Regions from separate parts of the Kitasatospora sp. NPDC005856 genome, predicted to be linked through region 2. Evidence: riboswitches for the same ligand, from Rfam matches in the RefSeq annotation. Region 2 holds a riboswitch; the other holds the start of a gene.
The links. Region 2 has a riboswitch for glycine ahead of gcvP (aminomethyl-transferring glycine dehydrogenase). Riboswitches for the same ligand answer to the same signal wherever they lie in the genome.

Region 1: linked by a shared signal. The riboswitch ahead of gcvT (glycine cleavage system aminomethyltransferase GcvT) and the one ahead of gcvP (aminomethyl-transferring glycine dehydrogenase) in region 2 are both predicted to bind glycine.

Annotation. Positions count from the first base shown of each region.
Region 1 is NZ_JBEXWT010000038.1:44,896-55,984, forward strand. Features, by position in the region: gene ABZ449_RS22910 (ABC transporter permease) at 1-836, opposite strand, end outside; gene ABZ449_RS22915 (ABC transporter substrate-binding protein) at 935-2,707, opposite strand; gene ABZ449_RS22920 (ABC transporter permease) at 2,796-3,785, opposite strand; gene ABZ449_RS22925 (enhanced serine sensitivity protein SseB C-terminal domain-containing protein) at 4,231-5,157, opposite strand; gene ABZ449_RS22930 (enhanced serine sensitivity protein SseB C-terminal domain-containing protein) at 5,277-6,083, opposite strand; glycine riboswitch at 6,294-6,395, shown strand; gene gcvT (glycine cleavage system aminomethyltransferase GcvT) at 6,625-7,746, shown strand; gene gcvH (glycine cleavage system protein GcvH) at 7,847-8,221, shown strand; gene glyA (serine hydroxymethyltransferase) at 8,307-9,587, shown strand; gene ABZ449_RS22950 (L-serine ammonia-lyase) at 9,753-11,089, shown strand, end outside.
Region 2 is NZ_JBEXWT010000082.1:7,216-18,304, forward strand. Features, by position in the region: gene ABZ449_RS33300 (FHA domain-containing protein) at 1-164, shown strand, start outside; gene ABZ449_RS33305 (MerR family transcriptional regulator) at 341-1,039, shown strand; gene ABZ449_RS33310 (bifunctional nuclease family protein) at 1,137-1,613, shown strand; gene ABZ449_RS33315 (MerR family transcriptional regulator) at 1,844-2,488, shown strand; gene ABZ449_RS33320 (ElyC/SanA/YdcF family protein) at 2,646-3,299, shown strand; gene ABZ449_RS33325 (DNA polymerase IV) at 3,365-4,780, shown strand; gene ABZ449_RS33330 (MFS transporter) at 4,922-6,418, opposite strand; gene ABZ449_RS33335 (YsnF/AvaK domain-containing protein) at 6,609-7,616, opposite strand; partial or broken gene ABZ449_RS33340 (PRC-barrel domain-containing protein) at 7,626-7,928, opposite strand; glycine riboswitch at 8,167-8,270, shown strand; gene gcvP (aminomethyl-transferring glycine dehydrogenase) at 8,509-11,089, shown strand, end outside.

The DNA of each region.
Region 1 (11,089 bases), on a different contig from region 2:
GTGATCAGCGCACCGCCGAGCAGCAGCCCGAGGTCCATGCCGAAGATGGTGACGATCGGGGTGAGCGCGGCGCGCAGTCCGTGCCGGGCGACGACCTTGCGCTCGACCAGGCCCTTGGCCCGGGCGGTGCGGATGTAGTCCTCGCTCATGGTCTCCAGCATTCCGGCGCGGGTGAGCCGGGCGTAGAGCGCGGAGTAGAGGAAGGCCAGCGAGATCCAGGGCAGGATCAGGTTGCGGGCCCACATCAGCGGGTCCTCGGTGAAGTCGACGTAGTGCAGGTTGTCCAGGATCGGCCACTCGTAGCTGAACAGCGTGAGCAGCAGCGCGCCGGTGAAGAAGACCGGCAGCGAGACGCCGGCGAGCGCGACGCCCATGGAGAGCCGGTCGAAGATCGAGCGCGGCTTGAGGGCGGAGACGACACCGGTGGCGACGCCGGAGACCAGCCAGAGCACCGCCGCGCCCGCGGCGAGCGAGATGGTGGTCGGGATGCGCTTGGTCAGCTCGGGCCAGACCTCCAGGTGGTTCTTGAAGGAGTAGCCGAAGCAGGGCACGTGGCAGGTGGCCGGCTCGGGTCCGAACTTGTACTCGGCGCCGCTGACCAGCCCCTTGAGGAAGTCCCAGTACTGGGAGTACAGCGGCTCGTCGAGGCCGAGGTTCTTCTTGACCGCGGCGATCGCCTCGGGCGAGGGGTTCTTCCCGATGTACTGGGCGGCCAGTTGGTCGGCCGTCTCTCCGGCGAGTCGCGGGAGCAGGAAGAAGATCGCGAAGGTGACGGCGCTGACGACCAGCAGCAAAATCGCCGCCGCGATGATCCTGCGGATGATGTAGGCAAACACAGTTGGGCGGCTCCGGCGGCCCGCCGCCGTCCGGGATCCTCCGGACGGCGGCGGGCGCCGCTGCCTTCACCTGCCTTCAGGGATGCGGAGCCAGGCTCTTACTTGGTGGTGCCGATGTTCAGGTAGTCGTACTCACCCGAGAACGCCGAGGTGGAGACCATGTTGGTGGCGTTGTCCGGGCGGTACAGGAAGACCTTGAAGTAGGTCAGCGGGACGTAGACCGCCTGCTCCATGACCTTCTTGTCGATGTCGCCGTACATCTTGTCGCGGGCCGCCTTGTCGGGGTTGATCGCGACGTCGTCGATCAGCTTGTTGACCCCGGGGTCGTCCAGCTGGGCCAGGTTGTTGTTGCCGGACGGCTTGATGGTGCGGCCGTCGACGATCTGCTGGAGGAAGCCGTAGCCAGTCGGCCAGTCGGCGCCCCACTGCATCATCATCAGGCCGATGTTGTGCTCGGCGGCGAACTGCGGCGAGCCGGCGCTGTCGGTCAGGTACTTGCCCTGCGGGTACTGCTGGATCTCGGCGTTGATGCCGACCTTCTTCAGCGCGGCCTGGATCGAGGTGGCCGCGGCGACCTCGGTGGCGCGCTCGGTGCGGGCCGACAGGACGGTGTTGATGCCGCCCTCCTTGCCGCAGGCCTTCAGGGCCTCCTTGGCCTTGGCCTCGTCGCCCTTGTTGTCCTTGGTCTCGTACAGGTTGAAGTCCTGGTGGCCCGCGATGTCCGGCGGGAGCACCGTGTTGGCGATCTGGCCGCGGATCGGGCCGCCGACCGCGGTCTGCACCGAGACCTTGTCGACCGCGTACTGGACGGCCTTGCGGCACTCGATGTTGTCGAACGGCGCGAGCTTGGAGTTGATCGCCATGTACACCAGACGGCCGCCGTAGGCGTTGTCGGTGCTGGCCTTCAGCTTCGGGTTCTGCAGGATCTGCGCCTGGGTCTGCGGGTCGACGCCGCCGCCCACCAGGTCGACCTGGGCGTTGCCGGCCAGCAGGTCCTTGTCGATGGTGGCCTGGTCGATGTTCATCTTGAGCACGAGCTTGTCCGCGAGCTGCTTGCGGATCGGGTCGGTGCTCGGGTCCCAGTTGGTGTTGGGCACCAGGACGGCCTGCTTGCCGTCCTCGTAGCTCTCGAACTTGTAGGAGCCCGAGGACACGATCTTCTTCACGTAGTCCGCGCCGGTGTCCTTGGCCTGCGGGACGGGCGCGGTCTGCGGGGCGCTGACCAGGTAGTCGAAGTCGGCGAAGGGGTGCTTCAGGTGGAAGACGATCGTGGTGTCGTCGGGCGTCTCGATCGAGTTGAGGCCGCCCTCCTTGTCCTTGTACGGCCCCGCGTACGGCGTGGCGTTGTCCACCAGCAGGTCGTGGAAGTAGACCGGGCCGTTGGAGTTCACCTCCAGCGCGTAGTTCGAGCGCTCGATGGCGTACTTGACGTCCTTCGAGCTGATCGGGGTGCCGTCGTCGTACTTCAGCCCCTTGCGCAGCTTGTACGTCCAGGTCAGGCCGTCCGCGCTCGTCTGGCCCATCGACTCGGCGAGGTCGGGGACGAGCTTGTTGCCCTCCTCGCCCGGCGCCGGGTTGAAGGTGGTCAGCGGGCGGGCGTACAGACGCGAGAAGTTGTAGATGTACGCGTAGTACGTGTTGCCCGGGTCGAGCGAGTCCGGGGTGCCCTTCATCTCGAAGGTCACCGTCCCGCCCTTCTTGTCCGAGGCGTTGACGATGCCCTTGGTGGCCGCGTTGGCACCGGAGCCGCCCTCGGCGGAACCGGAGGCCGAGGAGGAGCCTCCGCTCTTCGACGAACTGGTGCAACCGGTCACGACCAGGACCGCGGCGGCGGCCGCCGCGGTCAGGGCGACGGTACGGGACCTACGCATGGGTGAGATCAACCCCTTGGGGATGTGGAGGCGGTGGAGAGGGAACTGACGCACCGTCGTATGACGCATGGTCAGAGAGGGACGCGTGTCAGTTGCTCTTGGGATCGAGGGCGTCGCGCAGGCCGTCGCCGAGCAGGTTGAAGGCGAGCACGGTGATGAAGATCGCCAGACCGGGGACCACCATGTACTGGGGGTCCACCTGGTAGTACCGGATCGCGTCCTGGAGCATCCCGCCCCAGGAGGCCTGCGGGGGCTGGATGCCGACGCCGAGGAAGCTCAGCCCGGCCTCGAAGAGGATGTTGGTCGGGATCAGCAGGGTCGAGTAGACCAGGATCGGACCGACCAGGTTGGGCAGCAGTTCCTTGAACAGGATGAACGGGCCGCGGGCGCCCAGGCTGCGGGCGGCGTGGACGAACTCCCGCTCGCGCAGCGAGAGCGTCTGTCCGCGCACGATCCGGCCCATGTAGGGCCAGTTGAAGAAGCCGATCACGAAGATCAGCACCAGCATGTGCAGCGGCAGACCGTGCAGGCCGAACGCACCGCCCTGGAGCGAGGTCGAGATCGCGATCGCGAAGAGCAGCAGCGGGAACGCCAGGAAGACGTCCATCACCCGGCTGATCAGGGTGTCCACCCAGCCGCCGTAGTAGCCGGCCATGATGCCGAGCACGGTGCCGATGGTGTTGGACAGCAGGGTCGCGCCGAAGGCGACCAGCAGGGAGACCCAGGAACCCTCGATGACGCGGGTGAGCAGGTCACGACCCTGGAGGGGGTCGACACCGAGCGGGTGCTCCCAGCTCATGCCGCCCCAGTCACCGAACGGCAGACCGCCGAGGTCGGCGTCCAGCAGGTCCTGGTTGAGGGCGTCCGGGTCCAGCCCGAACATCGACTCGATCGGCTTGGCCAGCACGGCGAGCAGGATCAGCAGGATCACCACGACGCCGCCGGCGACGGCGGCCTTGTCCCGCTTGAAGCGGGTCCAGGCGATCTGGCCGAGGGAGCGGCCCTCGATCTTCTTGGCCGGGCTCGCGGCGGCGGGTGCCTCCGGCTCGTTCCCGGCGGTGGTCACGGATGCGGTCATGGTCAGTTGGTCCCCTCGCCGACGGTGGCCGGCCCACGGGTGCCGGTCGCCGGCTTCGGCGGTGCGGCTGCGGACGTGCGGAGGTGCTTAGGAGGAGCGGGTGTTGACGGCAGTGCGTCGTGCACGGGGCACTGCCACCACGCGGGATGGGCGTCGCGTGGACGGGCTGTCGGCGTGCGCGCTCACCTTTGTGGGGTTCAGCACGCGCGGTGCGTTGCGCAGAACTCTCTGCCATCCGAACTGGCTTGCGCCAGCCCTGCCAACCGACAGATGCCCAACTGTGATCTGCGTGCATGCACCTCCCGGATCGTCGGCATATACCTCTTCACATGGCTGTAGCCGCCATGTCAAGATGACCGGGTGACACATCCGGAAATTCGTCCGGAAAGCATCGAAGCCGACTTGACGGACAATCAAGTCGGCTTCGGAGAATGGGTTTTGGGAATCAGCGCCCGGGGTAGCCGGGCCACGGCCGCTGCGGCGGCTGCTGCTGCCAGCCCTGCGCCGGCGGCTGGGTGCCGTACCCGTAGCCCGGCATCGACTGCCCCGGGTACGGCGGCGGGGGCACCGGCGGGTACGGGCCGGTCGGCGGGCGGCCCGCCTCCCGGTCGAAGAACGGCCGCGCGTTGGCACGCATCCACAGCGCCACCGGGTCGAACTCGTCCGACATCGCCACCGTGGACACCGCGAGCCCCTCCGGGGCCACCGCGATCGCGCGCTGCATCAGCGCCCGCACCGCCTCCACCGCCGGCGGCGAACTCTCGTACAGGTCGAGGCCGATGGCCAGGTACGGCTCCCCGACCGCGGGCTGCACCCAGGCCCGGCGCAGCGCCCGGACCGCGCGCACCTCGGCGGCCTGCCGCTCCAGCAGCGCGAAGAACGGCTGGGCGTTCAGCTGCGGCTCGCTCAGCTTCAACGGCCCGGCCGGCAGCCGGTCCAGGCCCGCGGCGACCCGTCGCAGGTCCGCCCAGGGCACGCCGACGCCGCCGCCGGGCGCGTGCGGGTTGAGCCACAGGCCCCAGCGGGTGCGGTAGAGCGAGGCCGCGATCTCCCGGCCGGAGATGACCTCGTGGGCCCGCGCCCAGCCGGAGGCGGTCAGCTGCTCGGGCGAGGTGACGGCCGGCGCGTAGCCGTGGCCGCTGATCTCCATGTTCCCGTACTGGGCGTCCGGGCTGCCGGGCGTGCCGTGCCACAGCAGCATCCAGACCTGGCCGTCCGCCAGCGCGTGCAGCAGCCGCTCGTACGCGTCGTAGCGCTCCGGCGCGACGTCGCGCAGGGCGCGCTCCAACGCGCCGGGATCAGCTCCCGGGCGCCCGGCCGGTGCCTGGCCCCAGGGCCCCGGCACACCGCCCGCTCCCGTTCCCGCACTCATGCGCCCACCTCGCCGCGCCTCTTTCCCTCAACCCGCCGAGCCCGTCGGCCGTCTGCACGCACCCTATGGGCGCGGCACCGGCCACCGCCACGGCGACGTGCCTTTGATACGAACCCCGCTCAGACCCGCGAATAGAACGGCAGTACCCGGGTGAGCAGCCACTCGACCACCGGGTCGTCGGCGAGGTCGAGCAGTACGAGGTGGACGCCGCCGGGCAGCGGCGCGGTTCCCAGCGCTCGTCCGAGCGCGTCGTTCACCGCGGCCGGGCCGGCCGGCGCCGCCGGGTCCAGCTGGACGCCCACGAACATCACGGTCGGCTCGCCCTCGATGCTGGCCAGCGCCCTGCGGGCGGTCAACACCCCGGGCAGCGCCGACAGCTCCGCCCGACAGGCGGTCAGGAAGTGCTCCGGGTCCTCGCCCGGCACCGGCTCGCGCAGCGCCACCCGGCCGCCGGTCGGCGCCAGAGCGTCGTCGGCGGCCTCCCAACGGGCGGCATCACGCGGACCGCGGCGCAGCTCGGCGACCCCCTGCGGCGGCACCGGGAGCCCGACGGCCGCCTCCGGGTTCACCGCGATGCCCACGCCCAGCGGCAGCCCGCGGGCGAACTCCCAGACCGGCGCGATCGCGAAGGCCATCCCCGGCGCCTGCTGGAGGAACACCTCCTGCGAGGAGAACACCGGCACGTACGGGTCACCGCCCAGCTCGACGGTCGGCAGGTCCAGCGACTGCCCCTGCGGATCGGCCCCGGCCGGCAGCGGCACCCACACCTGGCTGCGCGCCAGCACCTCCATCACCCGCGCCGTGGCCCCCGGGTCGCCCAGGGCCGCGGTCAGCACCTGCTCCAGCTCGTTGGCCGGCCAGGAACCGCCCGACGGCGCCTCCTCCGGTCCGCCCCACCCCTGCTGCTGCTCCACCGGGTACCCCATGCGCCGCCGATTCCGCCCTCTGCCGGTCGGCCGCCCTCTGCTGCGCCGACGCGCAGCAGTCTAGGGCCCCCGGGCCTTGCTCCTTAGGGCTCGTGTTCGGGTGCCGTGCGGTGTGACCGGGTCCCCCCTCCCCTCTCCGTCCCGGACGTGCCATGATGTGCGCGTCCGACGGCATGCGCCGCGGGCCCCCACAACTCCATACCGGCCGCTCGAACCCGCGCGGGAGAGCCCGGAGTGCCGTTCAGGTACAGCCGGCGCCGAAGGAGCAAGTCCTCCCCGGAATCTCTCAGGCACCCCTACCGCACGGGTTAGGCACATCTGGAAAGCGGCGCCCGGCCCTGTCGTGCGCCCACCCACGGTGCAAGCCGTCATGCTGTCCCCCAAGCTGGAAACAGCTGCGGGCGGTGGGCGGTGAAGCTCTCAGGTTCGACGACAGATGGGGAGACCCACGCCGCCGCATGCCCGCGCGCAGGGTCGGTCCCCGAGCGGGTCCGGTCCGGTGCGTGCACCCCTGAGTGCCCCGACCGAGGAGTTCCTGGCCATGTCGTCCCTCCGCCTGACCGCGCTCGACGCGCTGCACCGCGCCCTCGGCGCGACCATGACCGACTTCGCCGGCTGGGACATGCCGCTGCGCTACGGCAGCGAGCGCGAGGAGCACCTCGCGGTCCGCACCAAGGCCGGTCTGTTCGACCTCTCGCACATGGGCGAGATCACCGTCACCGGCCCGCAGGCGGGCGAGATGCTGGACCACGCGCTGGTCGGCTTCGTCTCCGCGCTGGGCGTGCTGCGCGCCCGCTACACCATGATCTGCGCCGAGGACGGCGGCATCCTGGACGACCTGATCGTCTACCGCCTGCGCGAGGACGCGTTCCTGGTCGTCGCCAACGCCTCCAACGCCCAGCTGGTCCTCGACGAGCTGATCGCCCGCGCCAAGGGCTTCGACGCCGTCGTCACCGACGACCGCGACACCTACGCGCTGATCGCCGTCCAGGGCCCGGAGTCCACCGGCATCCTCGCGGAGACCACCGACGCCGACCTGCCCGGCCTGAAGTACTACGCGATCCTCCCCGCCCGGGTGGCCGACCACGACGTGCTGCTCGCCCGCACCGGCTACACCGGCGAGGACGGCTTCGAGATCTTCTGCCGCCCGGCCGACGCCGAGGAGATCTGGCAGGCGCTGACCGCCGCGGGCGAGGGCCGCGGCCTGATCCCGTGCGGCCTGTCCTGCCGCGACACGCTGCGCCTGGAGGCCGGCATGCCGCTGTACGGGCACGAGCTGTCCACCGACCTCACCCCGTTCGACGCCGGCCTGGGCCGGGTCGTCCGCTTCGACAAGACCACCAACGAGGGCGCCTTCATCGGCCGCAAGGCGCTGGAGCAGGCCGCCGCCGCGGCCGAGACCAACCCGCCGAAGGTGCTGGTCGGCCTGGTCTCCGAGGGCAAGCGGGTGCCGCGCGCCGAGTACACCGTGGTCTCCACCGAGGGCGAGCCGATCGGCCGGATCACCTCCGGCGCGCCGTCCCCGACCCTGGGCAAGCCGATCGCGATGGCCTACGTCGACGCCGCCCACGCCGCCCCCGGCTCCACCGTCGCGGTGGACGTGCGCGGCAAGCACGAGCCCGTCCAGGTCGTGGCGCTGCCGTTCTACAAGCGCGCCCGCTGAGCCTGCACCGAGGCCCCGGTTTTCCCATACACGCACGTCGCGGCCGTCCGCGCGGCGGCCCGCTTCGTCGTACCCGCTTCCCATCCTGGAGAATGACGCCATGAGCAACCCCCAGCACCTGCAGTACACCAAGGAGCACGAGTGGCTGACCGCGGCCGAGGAGGGTGTCTCCACGGTCGGCATCACCGAGCACGCCGCCACCGCCCTCGGTGACATCGTCTACGTGCAGCTGCCCGAGGTCGGCGAGACCGTGACCGCCGGCGAGACCTGCGGCGAGCTGGAGTCCACCAAGTCGGTCAGCGACCTGTTCTCCCCGGTGACCGGCGAGGTCACCGAGGTCAACCAGGACGTCATAGACGACAACTCCCTGGTCAACAGCGCCCCGTTCGAAGGCGGCTGGCTGTTCAAGGTGCGCGTCGAGGCCACCGACGCGCTGCTCAGCGCGGACGAGTACACCGCCTTCATCGGCGGCTGAGAGGTCTGACCGGGGCGGCCACCGTGCGGCGGCCGCCCCGCCCCAGCCGCGGCCCCCTTTCCTCCTCCACCGGGAAGACCACACCATGACGGTTCTCAACCAGTCCCTGCACGCCCTCGACCCGGAGATCGCCGCCGCGGTCGACGCCGAGCTGCACCGCCAGCAGACCACCCTGGAGATGATCGCCTCCGAGAACTTCGCCCCGGTGGCGGTCATGGAGGCCCAGGGCTCGGTGCTCACCAACAAGTACGCGGAGGGCTACCCCGGCCGCCGCTACTACGGCGGCTGCGAGCACGTCGACGTGGTCGAGCAGATCGCGATCGACCGCATCAAGGCGCTGTTCGGCGCCGAGCACGCCAACGTCCAGCCGCACTCCGGCGCGCAGGCCAACGCCGCCGCGATGTTCGCGCTGATCCAGCCGGGTGACACCATCCTGGGCCTGAGCCTGGCCCACGGCGGTCACCTGACCCACGGCATGAAGATCAACTTCTCCGGCAAGCTCTACAACGTGGCCGCGTACCACGTGGACGAGAAGACCGGCCAGGTCGACATGGCCGAGGTCGAGCGCCTCGCCAAGGAGCACCAGCCGAAGCTGATCATCGCCGGCTGGTCGGCCTACCCGCGCCAGCTCGACTTCGCCGCGTTCCGCCGGATCGCCGACGAGGTCGGCGCGCTGCTCATGGTGGACATGGCGCACTTCGCCGGTCTGGTGGCCGCCGGGCTGCACCCGAACCCGGTGCCCTACGCGGACGTGGTCACCACCACCACCCACAAGACCCTGGGCGGCCCGCGCGGCGGCGTCATCCTGTCCAAGGCCGAGTACGCCAAGAAGATCAACTCGGCGGTCTTCCCCGGCCAGCAGGGCGGCCCGCTGGAGCACGTGATCGCCGGCAAGGCGGTCGCCTTCAAGGTCGCGGCCTCGGAGGAGTTCAAGGAGCGCCAGCAGCGCACCCTGGACGGTGCCCGCATCCTCGCCGAGCGCCTGCTCCAGGTCGACGTGGCCGAGGCCGGCGCCAGCGTGCTCTCCGGCGGCACCGACGTCCACCTGGTCCTGGTCGACCTGCGCAACAGCCAGCTCGACGGCCAGCAGGCCGAGGACCGGCTGCACGAGGTCGGCATCACCGTCAACCGCAACGCGATCCCGAACGACCCGCGCCCGCCGATGGTCACCTCGGGCCTGCGCATCGGCACCCCGGCGCTGGCCACCCGCGGCTTCCAGGCCGAGGACTTCCGCGAGGTCGCCGACATCATCGCCGAGGCGCTCAAGCCCGCCTTCGACGAGACCGTCGCCGCCGCGCTGAAGGCCCGGGTCACCGCCCTGGCCGAGAAGTACCCGCTGTACCCCACCCTGGCCAACCAGGAGTAGTCCGGCCCGGTCGGGCTCATCGGATCAGGTGACCGGCCTCACCCCGCCGGCGTACCTGGGACTCCGGGGCACCGCGCACACTGGAGAGTGCGTGCGGTGCCCCGTCCCGTGTCAGCCCTCCCCTGCCAGCAAGTCCTTCCACGAGACCAGACAAGGACGTCCCCCGTGGCCATCAGCGTCTTCGACCTCTTCTCCATCGGCATCGGCCCGTCGAGCTCCCACACCGTGGGCCCGATGCGCGCCGCCCGGATGTTCGCCCGCCGACTGCGCTCCGAAGGCCTGCTGGACGGGGTGACGGGCGTGCGCGCCGAGCTGTACGGCTCGCTCGGCGCCACCGGCCACGGCCACGGCACCCCGAAGGCCGTCCTGCTGGGCCTGGAGGACGCCTCCCCCCGCACCGTCGACGTCGACCAGGCGGACAAGGACGTCGAGCGGATCATCGCCGAGAAGCGGATCAGCCTGCTCGGCGAGCACACCATCGACTTCGACCCGGACAGCCAGCTGATCCTGCACCGCCGCCGCTCGCTGCCGTACCACGCCAACGGCATGACCCTGTGGGCGTACGCGGCCGACGGCTCGACCCTGCTGGAGAAGACCTACTACTCCGTCGGCGGCGGCTTCGTGGTGGACGAGGACGCGATCGGCGCGGACCGGGTCAAGCCCGACGACACCGTGCTGAAGTACCCCTTCCGCACCGGTGACGAGCTGCTGCGGCTCAGCCGGGAGACCGGGCTGTCGATCTCCGGCCTGATGCTGGAGAACGAGAAGGCCTGGCGCAGCGAGGAGGAGATCCGGACCGGGCTGCTGGAGATCTGGTCCGTGATGCAGGAGTGCGTGCGGGCCGGCATGTCCCGCGAGGGCATCCTGCCGGGCGGGCTGAAGGTCCGCCGCCGGGCGGCCGCCGCGGCGCGGGCACTGCGCGCCGAGGGCATCGGGCCGGCCAACGCGATGGAGTGGGTGACCCTCTACGCGATGGCGGTCAACGAGGAGAACGCCTCCGGCCGCCGGGTGGTCACCGCGCCGACCAACGGCGCCGCCGGGATCATCCCCGCCGTCCTGCACTACTACCTGAACTTCATCCCGGGCGCCGACGAGGACGGCATCGTCCGCTTCCTGCTCGCGGCCGGTGCCATCGGCATGCTCTTCAAGGAGAACGCCTCCATCTCCGGCGCCGAGGTCGGCTGCCAGGGCGAGGTCGGCTCCGCCTGCTCGATGGCCGCGGGCGGCCTCGCCGAGGTCCTCGGCGGCACCCCCGAGCAGGTCGAGAACGCCGCCGAGATCGGCATCGAGCACAACCTCGGCCTCACCTGCGACCCGGTCGGCGGCCTGGTCCAGATCCCCTGCATCGAGCGCAACGGCATGGCGTCCGTCAAGGCCGTCACCGCGGCCCGGATGGCCCTGCGCGGCGACGGACGCCACCACGTCTCGCTGGACAAGGCGATCAAGACGATGAAGGAGACCGGCGCCGACATGAAGATCAAGTACAAGGAGACCTCGCGCGG
Region 2 (11,089 bases):
TCCGCCGCACCCCGGCCGGCTTCAGCGTCGCGGACGTGGGCAGCCTCAACGGCACCTACGTGAACCGGGAGCGGATCGACGAGGTGCCGCTGAACAACGGCGACGAGGTGCAGATCGGGAAGTACCGGCTGGTGTTCTTCGCCGGCCACAACCGGGGGTACTGAAAGCGACGTCGGCAGGAGCCCGAGTGAACACGAATACCCCTTCCTCTTCTCTCGGGGCGGCCACCCCCACCCCGTCCGGTCCGTCGGCGGACCGCGGCGGGCGCGGGGTGGTCGCGGGCCCGCGGCAGCCGCTCCGGGGCGAGCGGCCCGCCGGGCGGCGGCGCGGCGGTGACGAACTGCTGAGCATCGGCGCGGTGCTGGCCTTCCTGCGCGACGACTTCCCCGAGGTCACCATCTCCAAGATCCGCTTCCTGGAGGCGGAGGGCCTGGTCGAGCCGCAGCGCACGCCCTCGGGGTACCGCAAGTTCAGCCCGGCCGACGTCGAGCGGCTGGCCTACGTCCTGCGCATGCAGCGGGACCACTACCTGCCGCTGCGGGTGATCCGGGAGCACCTGGACGCCATCGAGCGCGGCGAGAACCCGCCCGCGCTGCCCTCCGCCGCCGACACCCGGCCCGGGCCGCTGGAAGAGGCGGACCGGGAGCTGGTGGCCGCCGGCGAGGTGCCCTCCGGCGTTCGGCTGGGGCGCGCCGAGCTGCTCGCGGCGGCCGAGGCCGGGGAAGCGGAGCTGGCCGAGTGGGAGTCCTACGGGCTGGTCGCCCCGGGCCCGGACGGCGGCTACGACGGCGAGGCGCTCCAGGTGGCCCGGCTCGTCTCGGAGCTCGGCCGGTACGGGCTGGAGCCCCGGCACCTGCGCGCCATGAAGGCCGCGGCGGACCGCGAGATCGCCTTGGTGGAGCAGGTGGTGGCGCCGCTGCGCCGGCACCGGAACCCGCAGACCAGGGCGCACGCCGAGGCCACGGCCCGGGAGCTCGCGACCTTGTCGGTACGGCTGCACGCGGCGATGGTCCAGGCCGGTCTGAAGGCCCGGGGATAGTGGCCGCGGCGTTCCTGCGGCACCGGCCGCACCGCGCTGACCAGCGGCGTCCGCTCTGCGCTTTCATATCCGGGAGCGGAGCCATAGGGTTGCCTGTGTGAATGAGCTCGACGTCGTGGGTGTCCGAGTGGAGATGCCTTCCAACCAGCCGATCGTGCTGCTGCGGGAGGTCGGGGGAGATCGCTACCTGCCGATCTGGATCGGCCCCGGCGAGGCGACCGCGATCGCCTTCGCCCAGCAGGGCATGACTCCGGTGCGCCCGTTGACGCACGACCTGTTCAAGGACGTCCTGGAGGCGCTCGGCCAGCAGCTCACCGAGGTCCGGATCACCGACCTTCGGGAGGGCGTGTTCTACGCCGAGCTGGTGTTCGCCGGCGGGGTCGAGGTGAGCGCCCGGCCGTCCGACGCCATAGCGCTGGCGCTGCGCACCGGCACGCCGATCTACGGGAGCGAGGAGGTGCTCGCCGAGGCGGGCATCGCGATCCCGGACGAGCAGGAGGACGAGGTCGAGAAGTTCCGCGAGTTCCTCGACCAGGTGTCGCCCGAGGACTTCGGCGGCAGCGGTCCCCAGTAGGGGGTCCAGTAGCGGGGGCGCGCGGCCGATTGGCCGACCGTTTTGCGAAAAACCGTCCATCTACCCACACTAGGGGCACGAAAAACCACTCTCCTGAGTGATGTGGTTTGTCTGGCCCGGCGTGGCGATCGTTGACGGGTCATAGGGGACTGCCTACCGTCAGGAGTGGCTGTCCGGGTGGCCGATGCCCGCAGTCGGGTTGCCCGCAGCACAAGTGGACGGAGGCAGGCATGAGCAGCACCGGCGATGACGCGGCCGTGGGAGGCCGGTGCGCCGTGCACATGCCGCGCACCGCTCGCACCGTCACCGATCTCCCCCGGATGGGCAGGTTTCCGGCCGTGCAACCGGGCCAGCCGGCCATCGAGCGGCTGACCCCGACGTCCGACCTGCTCGGTTTCCGCGGCCCGACGGCCTGTGCGGCGGCCGGCATCACCTACCGCCAGCTGGACTACTGGGCCCGCACCGGACTGCTGGAGCCCAGCGTCCGCACCGCGTACCCGTCGACCAGTCAGCGGCTCTACAGCTTCCGCGACATCCTGCTGCTGAAGATCGTGAAGCGGCTGCTCGACGCGGGTGTCTCGCTGCAGAACATCCGGGTGGCGGTCGCCCACCTCCAGGCCGCCGCCCAGGCCGACCTGGCCGGGCTGACGCTGATGTGCGACGGCGCGACGGTGTACGAGTGCACCACGCCGCAGCAGGTGGTGGACCTCCTGAAGGGCGGTCAAGGCGTCTTCGGCATCGCGGTGGGAGCGGTCTGGCAGGAGCTGGAGCTCACCCTCGGCCGACTGCACGCCGAGCGCACCGACACCGGCGAGACCCTGGTCGGGAACGACCCGGCCGACGAGCTGGCCCAGCGGCGCAACCGGGCGGTCTGAGCAGACGTACGACGAGGCCGCGGGCCCGGACGGGGAACCGTCCGGACCCGCGGCCTCGTCGTGTTGCCTGGTTGACGTGATCGAGGGAGGGCACGTGGAGGTCGGCACCGGGATAGCGGGGCTGCTGCGGCGCAGGGCCGGGCTGCTGGGGGCGCGCCTGCGGCAGCGGCGGACGCAGCGCAGGGTGTTCCAGAGCACAGCGGTGCTCTGCTCGCTGGCGCTGGCGCCGAGCGCCTGGGTGTGGTTCGCCGCCGGCGACCGGGTGGGCACGGTGGAGAGCGCGCCCGCCGCGCCGGTCGCCGTGGTCTTCGGCGCCGGGCTGGACCAGGGCAAGCCCTCCCCGTACCTGGAGCACCGGCTGGTCGCGGCGGTGGACCTGTACCGGGAGGGGAAGGTGCAGGCGATCCTGGTGACCGGGGACAACGGGCGGGTCGAGTACGACGAGCCCGACGCGATGTACACCTACCTGATCCAGCACGGGGTGCCCGAGGACCGGGTGGTCCGCGACTACGCGGGCTTCGACACCTGGGACTCCTGCACCCGGGCGCGCCGGATCTTCGGGGTGGACCACGCCGTGCTGGTCAGCCAGGACTTCCACGTCCGCCGGGCGCTGGCCCTGTGCGAGGCGGCGGGCATCCGCTCGTACGCCGTCGGGGTGCCGGAACCGCACGACGCGACCTGGCTGTACGGCGGGCTGCGGGAGGTCGCCGGGGCGGGCAAGGCGGCGGGCGACGCCCTGCTGCGTCCGGACCCGCTGTTCCTGGGGCCCGAGGAGGACGGCATCCCCAAGGCGCTGGCGGCAGGGAGGTAGGGCCCGCCGAGGGCCGTCCGGCCGGGTTCGTACGCACTGTCGGACCCGTACGCGATGATCGGCGGGTGCGATCTCTGCCGAGCATCATCCACCTCGACATGGACGCCTTCTTCGCGGCGGTGGAGCAGGCGGCCAAGCCGAGCCTGCGCGGCAAGCCGGTGATCGTCGGCGGGCTCGGCGGGCGAGGGGTGGTCTCCACGGCCTCGTACGAGGCGCGCAGGTTCGGGGTGCACTCGGCGATGCCGATGGCGCAGGCGCGCCGGCTCTGCCCCAACGCCGCCTTCCTGGCGGGGCGGTTCGAGGCCTACCGGCAGAGCAGCGAGATCGTGATGGGGTTGCTGCGGGAGCTCTCCCCGCTGGTGCAGCCGCTCAGCCTGGACGAGGCCTTCGTGGACCTGGAGGCCGGTCCGTACGGCCCGGCGCTGCTGGAGGCGGACCACGAGACCGGCGAGCGGCTGGTGCTGGCGCTGGCGGAGGACCTGCGGGCGGACATCCATCGGTTGAGCGGGCTGACCGGATCGGTCGGGGCGGCCGGGTCCAAGCTGATGGCCAAGATCGCCTCCGAGCGGGCCAAGCCGGACGGGCTGGTCATGATCGAGCCCGGGCAGGAGCGGGCCGTGCTCGGCCCGATGCCGGTGCGGGCACTGCCCGGGATCGGGCCGGCCACCGAGCAGGTGCTGCGCCGGGCCGGGCTGAACACGGTGGCCGACCTCGCGGAGGCGGGGGAGGCGGAGCTGGTGCAGCTGGTCGGGCGGGCGCACGGCGCCGGGATCTTCCAGATGTCCATAGGACTGGACGAGCGGCCGGTGATCGCCGACCAGGACGCCAAGTCGGTGTCGGTGGAGGACACCTACGAGGTGGACCTGGCCGACCGGGAGCGGGTGCTGCGCGAGGTGGAGGCGCTGGCCGGACGGTGCGTGCGGCGGCTGCGGGCGGCCGGGCGGTCCGGGCGGACGGTGGTGCTCAAGGTCCGGCGGTTCGACTTCTCGACGCTGACCCGCTCGGAAACGCTCGGCGGGCCCACCGACGACGAGACGGTGATCACCGCGACGGCGCGCCGGCTGGCCGAGCAGGTGGACATCACGGGCGGGGTCCGGCTGCTCGGCGTGGGCGTCGCCCAACTCGCCGACTACACCCAGGAGGACCTGTTCGCCCAGACGCTGCGCGAGGAGGCCGCGGAGCACGCCGAGGCGGTGGCCGAGGCCGAGGAGGCCGAGGAGGAGCCGGAGGCCGTCGCGGTGCGGCGCTGGATGCCGGGGCAGGACGTCCGGCACGAGGAGTTCGGCCCGGGCTGGGTGCAGGGCAGCGGCGTCGGGAGGGTCACCGTACGGTTCGAGACGCCGTGGAGCGAGCGGGGGCGGGTGCGGACCTTCGCGGTGGACGACCCGGCGCTCGAACCCTCCCGGCCGCTGCCGCTGCGCCGCCACGAGGGGGCGGACGGTGCGCCGGAGGCGGGGGGCGGCCCGGTGGAGGGCGCCTGAAACGCGAAGCGACCCCACCCGGCGGGGGAGCACCGGGTGGGGCCGATCACCGTGCCGGCCCCGTACGTTCGTGATGCCCTCGCGACGTACGGAGGCCGGGGCCCCGCGCCCTGTCCCTGAGCGCGGGGGCCGGACGCCTCGTCAGGCGTCGGTCTTGACCAGCGCGGGGCTGGAGTCCTGCTGGGCCGAGCCGCCGGCGACCGTCGCGGTGGCGGCCGCCGTGCCGCCGCGGATCAGGAACGGGACGACGCCGGCGACGACGCAGACCACGGCCGCGGTCCAGAACGCGTGCTTGTAGGCGTCCAGGGTGGGCAGGGAGAGCGGGATCTGCGGCGGCAGCTTCATGGTGTTGCCGGTCAGGATGGCGGCCATGACGGCGGTGCCGATCGCGCCACCGACCGTGCGCAGCACGGAGTTCATGCCGTTGGCGATGCCGCTCTGCTCGACCGGCACGGCGCCGTTGATGAAGGCCGGCATCGCGGCGAAGGCCAGGCCGACGCCGAGACCGAAGATCGCCGAGGCGGTGTAGATGTCGCCCTCCTGCCCGTGGCGCACGGCCAGGTAGGCCATCGCGACGGCGCCGAGGACGCCACCGAGGACCAGCGGCAGGCGCGGGCCGCGGCGGGCGATCAGCAGGGCGCCGACCGGGGCGGCGACCATCGAGCCGATGGCGGACGGCAGCAGCAGGAGGCCGGCGTGCAGCACGCTGGCGGTGAAGCCGTAATGGGTCAGCTTCTCCGGGGTCTGGGCGAAGTTGCTGATGACCATGAAGGAGCCGTACATGCCGAAGCCGATGAGCAGGCCGGCCACGTTGGTGAAGGCGACGGCCGGACGGGCCATCATCTTCATGTCCACCAGCGGGTGCGCGACCTTGGTCTCGATGATCCCCCAGACCAGGGCGACCACGGCGGCGACGGCGAACAGGCCGAGCGTCTTGTTGGAGGTCCAGCCCCAGTGGTTGCCCTGGCTGACCGCGACCAGCAGTGCGGAGAGCCAGCCGGCCAGGGTGAGGGCGCCGAGCGGGTCGGCGCCGCCCTCCTTGTCGGTGACCGGGTCGGTCGGGACGCGGAAGGCGACCAGGGCGATCGCGATCAGGCCGAAGACCAGGCCCATCCAGAAGATCGACTTGTAGTCCCAGTGCTCCAGCAGGAGGCCGGTGGCGACCAGGCCGAGGCCGGAGCCGACGCCCATCGAGGCGCTGATGGCGGCGACGCCGCCGGTCACCTTCTGCTTGGGCAGCTCGTCACGGACGATGCTGATCGCCAGCGGCAGGACGCCACCGCCGGCGCCCTGGAGGACACGGGCGACGACCAGCCAGGTGAAGGAGTGGGTGCTGACCGCCAGCGCCGAACCGGCGACCAGGCCGGCCAGCGAGATCAGCAGCATCGGCTTGCGGCCCCGGAGGTCGCCGAAGCGGCCCAGGAGGGGAGTCAGCACGGCTGCGGAGAGCAGGTTGGCGGTCATCAGCCAGGTGATGCTGGAGGCGGAGACGCTCAGTTCCTTGGCCAGCGAGGGCAGGATCGGGACGACCGCGGTCTGCACCACGCTGAACGACAGCATCGCCAGGATGAGGGCCGGCAGGACCCGGGCGCTGCTCTGCTTCTCGGCCGCGGTGGTGGGCTGTGGTGCCTCACTCACGGTTGCTTCCTCCCGTACATAGTGAATGAACTGAAGTAACCATGCAGGGAGATACTTCAGAGTGTCAAATATCGAGTGGTTAAGCTTTGGCAAAGGCGAATGGTCGGGTGCGCGACAAGTGCTGGTCGAGCGCACGACAAGGGCCCCGGACGTGTCCGGGGCCCTTTGTGTCGGGGTGTTGTCGCCGCTGTCAGACGAGTGGCCGCAGGCCGGCGGGGTGGGACGAGGCGGAGGGCGGCGCGGAGGCGGAGAAGGGGGAGGGGGTGGTCGGGGCCGGTGTCGAGGTGGAGAAGGGGGAGGCTGGGGTCGGCGTCGAGGCCGGGGGCTGGGGCTGGGGCTGGGCGGCGGTGGTGTCGTGGACCTCGACGTTCTCGCGGCGGAGTTCCTCCCGGATCACCTCCTCGGTCGTGTACCGCTCGACGACCAGACGGACCCGCTCGATGGGGGCCAGGTACTTGCGGACCACCGGGCGCTCCTCGCGGAGCGTGACCTCCTCGACGGCTTCGGCGATCTCCTTCTCGCTGAGTGTGGCGCGCTCGGCGTCGCTGATCGGCGTCCGCTCGACCCGGACGCGTTCGCGGACCACCGGGACGCGGCGCTCGAACTGCTCGGTCGTCACGTACTTGCGCAGCTTCGCCGTGCCGAGGGTGTGCCACTCGGTGGTGATCTCCAGTCGCTCCTCCCGGCAGGTGATCTCCACCGGGCTGCTGGGGGCGGACGAGGGGGCGCCGGTGTGGGTGGGGGCGGTCGTGGCGGTCGACGCCGGGGCGGGCATGGGGGCGGGCTGCGGCTTCGGCTCCACGACGGGCGCGGCGGCGGGGGCGGTGGCGGCGGCGGCGGGCGCGGTGGTGATGGGCGCGGTGGTGGCGGGCGGCGCGGCGGAGGTGTGCGCGGCCGGCGGGGAGCCGACGGGTGTGACGGGTGTGACGGGTGTGCTGAGGGTCCGCATGTCGGCCTCCGGGGCGGTCCTGGCGGTTTCGGCGATGGTGGGGATGGCGGCGGCGGGGGCGGCGGCAGCGGGGGCCCGCTCGGTGGGACGTTCGGAGGCCCGCTCGGAGGCCCGCTCGGGCGTGTGGAAGGTGAGCGACTTGGCCGGGGACGCCGCGGTCGTCGCGGCGGCGGCGGCCGCCGTGGTGCCGAAGTCGAGGTCGGGCTGCTTGGCCCGGCTCCCGTTCTCGCCGTTCGGGCGGCTGTCCATCGGGGTGTCGAGCCCGTAGTAGCGGTAGAGCTGGAGCTCCTGGGCGGGGGACAGGTGCTGGCCGACGCCGAAGTCCGGCGACTCCTTCACCAGCGACTTGTCGTACGGCACCCGGAGCTCGTCGCCGGCGAACTCGCTCGTGGTCAGTGGGACGAAGGCGTCCCGGCCGAAGATGCCCGTCCGGACCGCGGCCCACTCGGGCCGGCCGGTGGCATCGTCCAGGTAGACCTCGTCGACCGTGCCGATCTTGTCTCCGTTGCGGTCGACGGCCTTGTGGCCGATGAGGTCCCGGGGGTCGATGTCGGTCTGCACGTCTTTCCTCCCGCGCGCTGAACCTGCGGAACTCCCGCAGGGAGGCGGCCGGAGCACCCGATTCCGTCCGCCACTTCACACCAAAAGCCATGAATCGGACGGGCGCGACCCGGGTGCGCCGTACGGGGTTCGCGCTGGACTGTCCGGGGGACGCGCGTAGACCTCACGCGTAGACCTCAACTGACCTGATGCACCCGTGATCGGGCGGCCTCCCGCTGGTACCCTGGGCGGCGACCGCAGAGCCCGCTCGGGAGAGTCTCCGACCGCGAAAAGCGCTGGTCGGAGCGCCGAAGGAGCAACTCCTCCCCGGAATCTCTCAGGCATCCGTACCGTGTGGGGTAGGTCACTCTGGAAAGCAGGGCAGGAGCGTCGGCACGGGAGCCGGCGATCACCACCCTCACCGACGGTGCAAGCCGGCGGAGCGCCCACAGCGCCCCGTGCGGGTGAAGCTCTCAGGTCCCGATGACAGAGGGGGAGGCCTGTCGGGTCCGCCCGCCCAGGCTCGTCCGCTGCCCGCAGCGGCGAAGGCCGGTCGGCGTGCGTACCCCCGCCGGTCCGTGACCAGGAGGCCTCGACCACCATGAACGCCCAGCCGAACGCGGGACGCCCCACCGGCGCCTCGACCCTCACCGAGCTTGAGCTGGCCAGCCCCTTCGAGAACCGCCACATCGGCCCCGACGCCGCCGCGCAGGAGAAGATGCTGGCGTCCGTCGGCTACGGCTCGCTGGACGAGCTCGCCGCCACCGCCGTGCCCGAGGCGATCCGCTCCATCACCGCCCTGGACCTGCCCGCGGGCCGGACCGAGGCCCAGGTCCTCGCCGAGCTGCGCGAGCTGGCCGACCGCAACCAGGTGCTCCAGCCGATGATCGGCCTGGGCTACTACGGCACCTTCACCCCGCCGGTGATCCTGCGCAACGTCATGGAGAACCCGGCCTGGTACACCGCCTACACCCCGTACCAGCCGGAGATCTCGCAGGGCCGCCTGGAGGCGCTGCTGAACTTCCAGACCCTGGTCTCCGACCTGACCGGCCTGCCGACCTCCGGCTCCTCGCTGCTGGACGAGGGCACCGCGGCCGCCGAGGCGATGGCGCTGGCCCGCCGCGTCACCAAGGTCAAGGGCGGCGTCTTCCTGGTCGACGCCGAGACCCTGCCGCAGACCGTCGCGGTGATCAACACCCGCGCCGTGCCGACCGGCGTCGAGGTCGTCGTCGCCGACCTGTCCGAGGGCATCCCGGCCGAGATCGCCGAGCGCGGCGTCTTCGGCGTGCTGCTCCAGTACCCGGGCGCCACCGGCGTCGTCCGCGACCTCGCCCCGGTGATCGAGCAGGCGCACGGCCTGGGCGCGATCGTCGCCGTCGCCGCCGACCTGCTCGCGCTGACCCTGCTCAAGTCCCCGGGCTCGCTGGGCGCCGACATCGCCTGCGGCACCTCGCAGCGCTTCGGCGTGCCGATGGGCTTCGGCGGCCCGCACGCCGGCTACCTGTCGGTGCGCGCCGAGTACGCCCGCTCGCTGCCCGGCCGCCTGGTCGGCGTCTCCATCGACGCCGACGGCAACCGCGCCTACCGCCTGGCGCTGCAGACCCGCGAGCAGCACATCCGCCGCGAGAAGGCCACCAGCAACATCTGCACCGCCCAGGTGCTGCTCGCCGTGATGGCCTCGATGTACGCCGTCTACCACGGCCCGGACGGCCTGGCCGACATCGCCCGCCGCACCCACCGCTACGCCGCCGCCCTCGCCGAGGGCCTGCGGGCCGGCGGCGTCGAGCTGCTGCACGGCGAGTTCTTCGACACCGTCACCGCCGTCGTCCCGGGCCGCGCCGCCGAGATCGCCGCCGCCGCCCGTGCCAACGGCATCAACGTCCACCAGGACGGCGCGGACCGCATCTCCGTCTCCACCGACGAGACCACCACCCGCGAGCACCTGGCCGGTGTCTGGGCCGCGTTCGGCGTCTCCGCCGTCGAGGTCGCCGAGGCCGCCGACGCGCTGCCCGCCGCGCTGCTGCGTGAGGACGAGTACCTGACCCACCCGGTCTTCCACAGCCACCGCTCGGAGACCGCCATGCTGCGCTACCTGCGCCGCCTGTCGGACCGGGACTACGCGCTGGACCGCGGCATGATCCCGCTGGGCTCCTGCACCATGAAGCTCAACGCGACCACCGAGATGGAGGCGGTGACCTGGCCCGAGTTCGGCCAGATGCACCCCTTCGCCCCGATCGACCAGGCCCAGGGCTTCCTGACCCTGATCCGCCAGCTGGAGCAGCAGCTGGTCGAGGTGACCGGCTACGACGCCGTGTCGATCCAGCCGAACGCGGGCTCGCAGGGCGAGTTCGCCGGCCTGCTGGCCGTGCGCGCCTACCACCACGCCAACGGCGACGCCCAGCGCGACGTCTGCCTGATCCCGTCCTCGGCGCACGGCACCAACGCGGCCTCCGCGGTGATGGCCGGCATGCGCGTGGTCGTGGTGAAGACCCTGGTCGACGGCGACGTGGACGTCGAGGACCTGAAGGCCAAGATCGAGCAGCACCGCGACAACCTCGCCGTGCTGATGGTCACCTACCCGTCCACCCACGGCGTGTACGAGACCCAGATCACCGACATCTGCGCCCTGGTGCACGAGGCCGGCGGCCAGGTGTACGTGGACGGCGCCAACCTGAACGCCCTGGTCGGCCTGGCCAAGCCGGGCAAGTTCGGCGCGGACGTCTCGCACCTGAACCTGCACAAGACCTTCTGCATCCCGCACGGCGGTGGCGGCCCGGGCGTCGGCCCGGTCGCGGTGCGCGCCCACCTGGCGCCCTACCTGCCGAACCACCCGCTGCAGGCGGAGGCCGGCCCGGCCACCGGCGTGGGCCCGATCTCGGCCGCGCCGTGGGGCTCGGCGGCCATCCTGCCGATCTCCTGGGCGTACGTCCGGCTGATGGGCGGCGAGGGCCTCAAGCACGCGACCCAGGTCGCGGTGCTGAACGCCAACTACATCGCCAAGCGCCTGGCGCCGCACTTCCCGGTGCTCTACACCGGTCCGGGCGGGCTGGTCGCGCACGAGTGCATCATCGACCTGCGTCCGCTGACCAAGGAGACGGGCGTGACGGTGGACGACATCGCCAAGCGCCTGATCGACTACGGCTTCCACGCGCCGACGATGTCCTTCCCGGTGGCCGGCACGC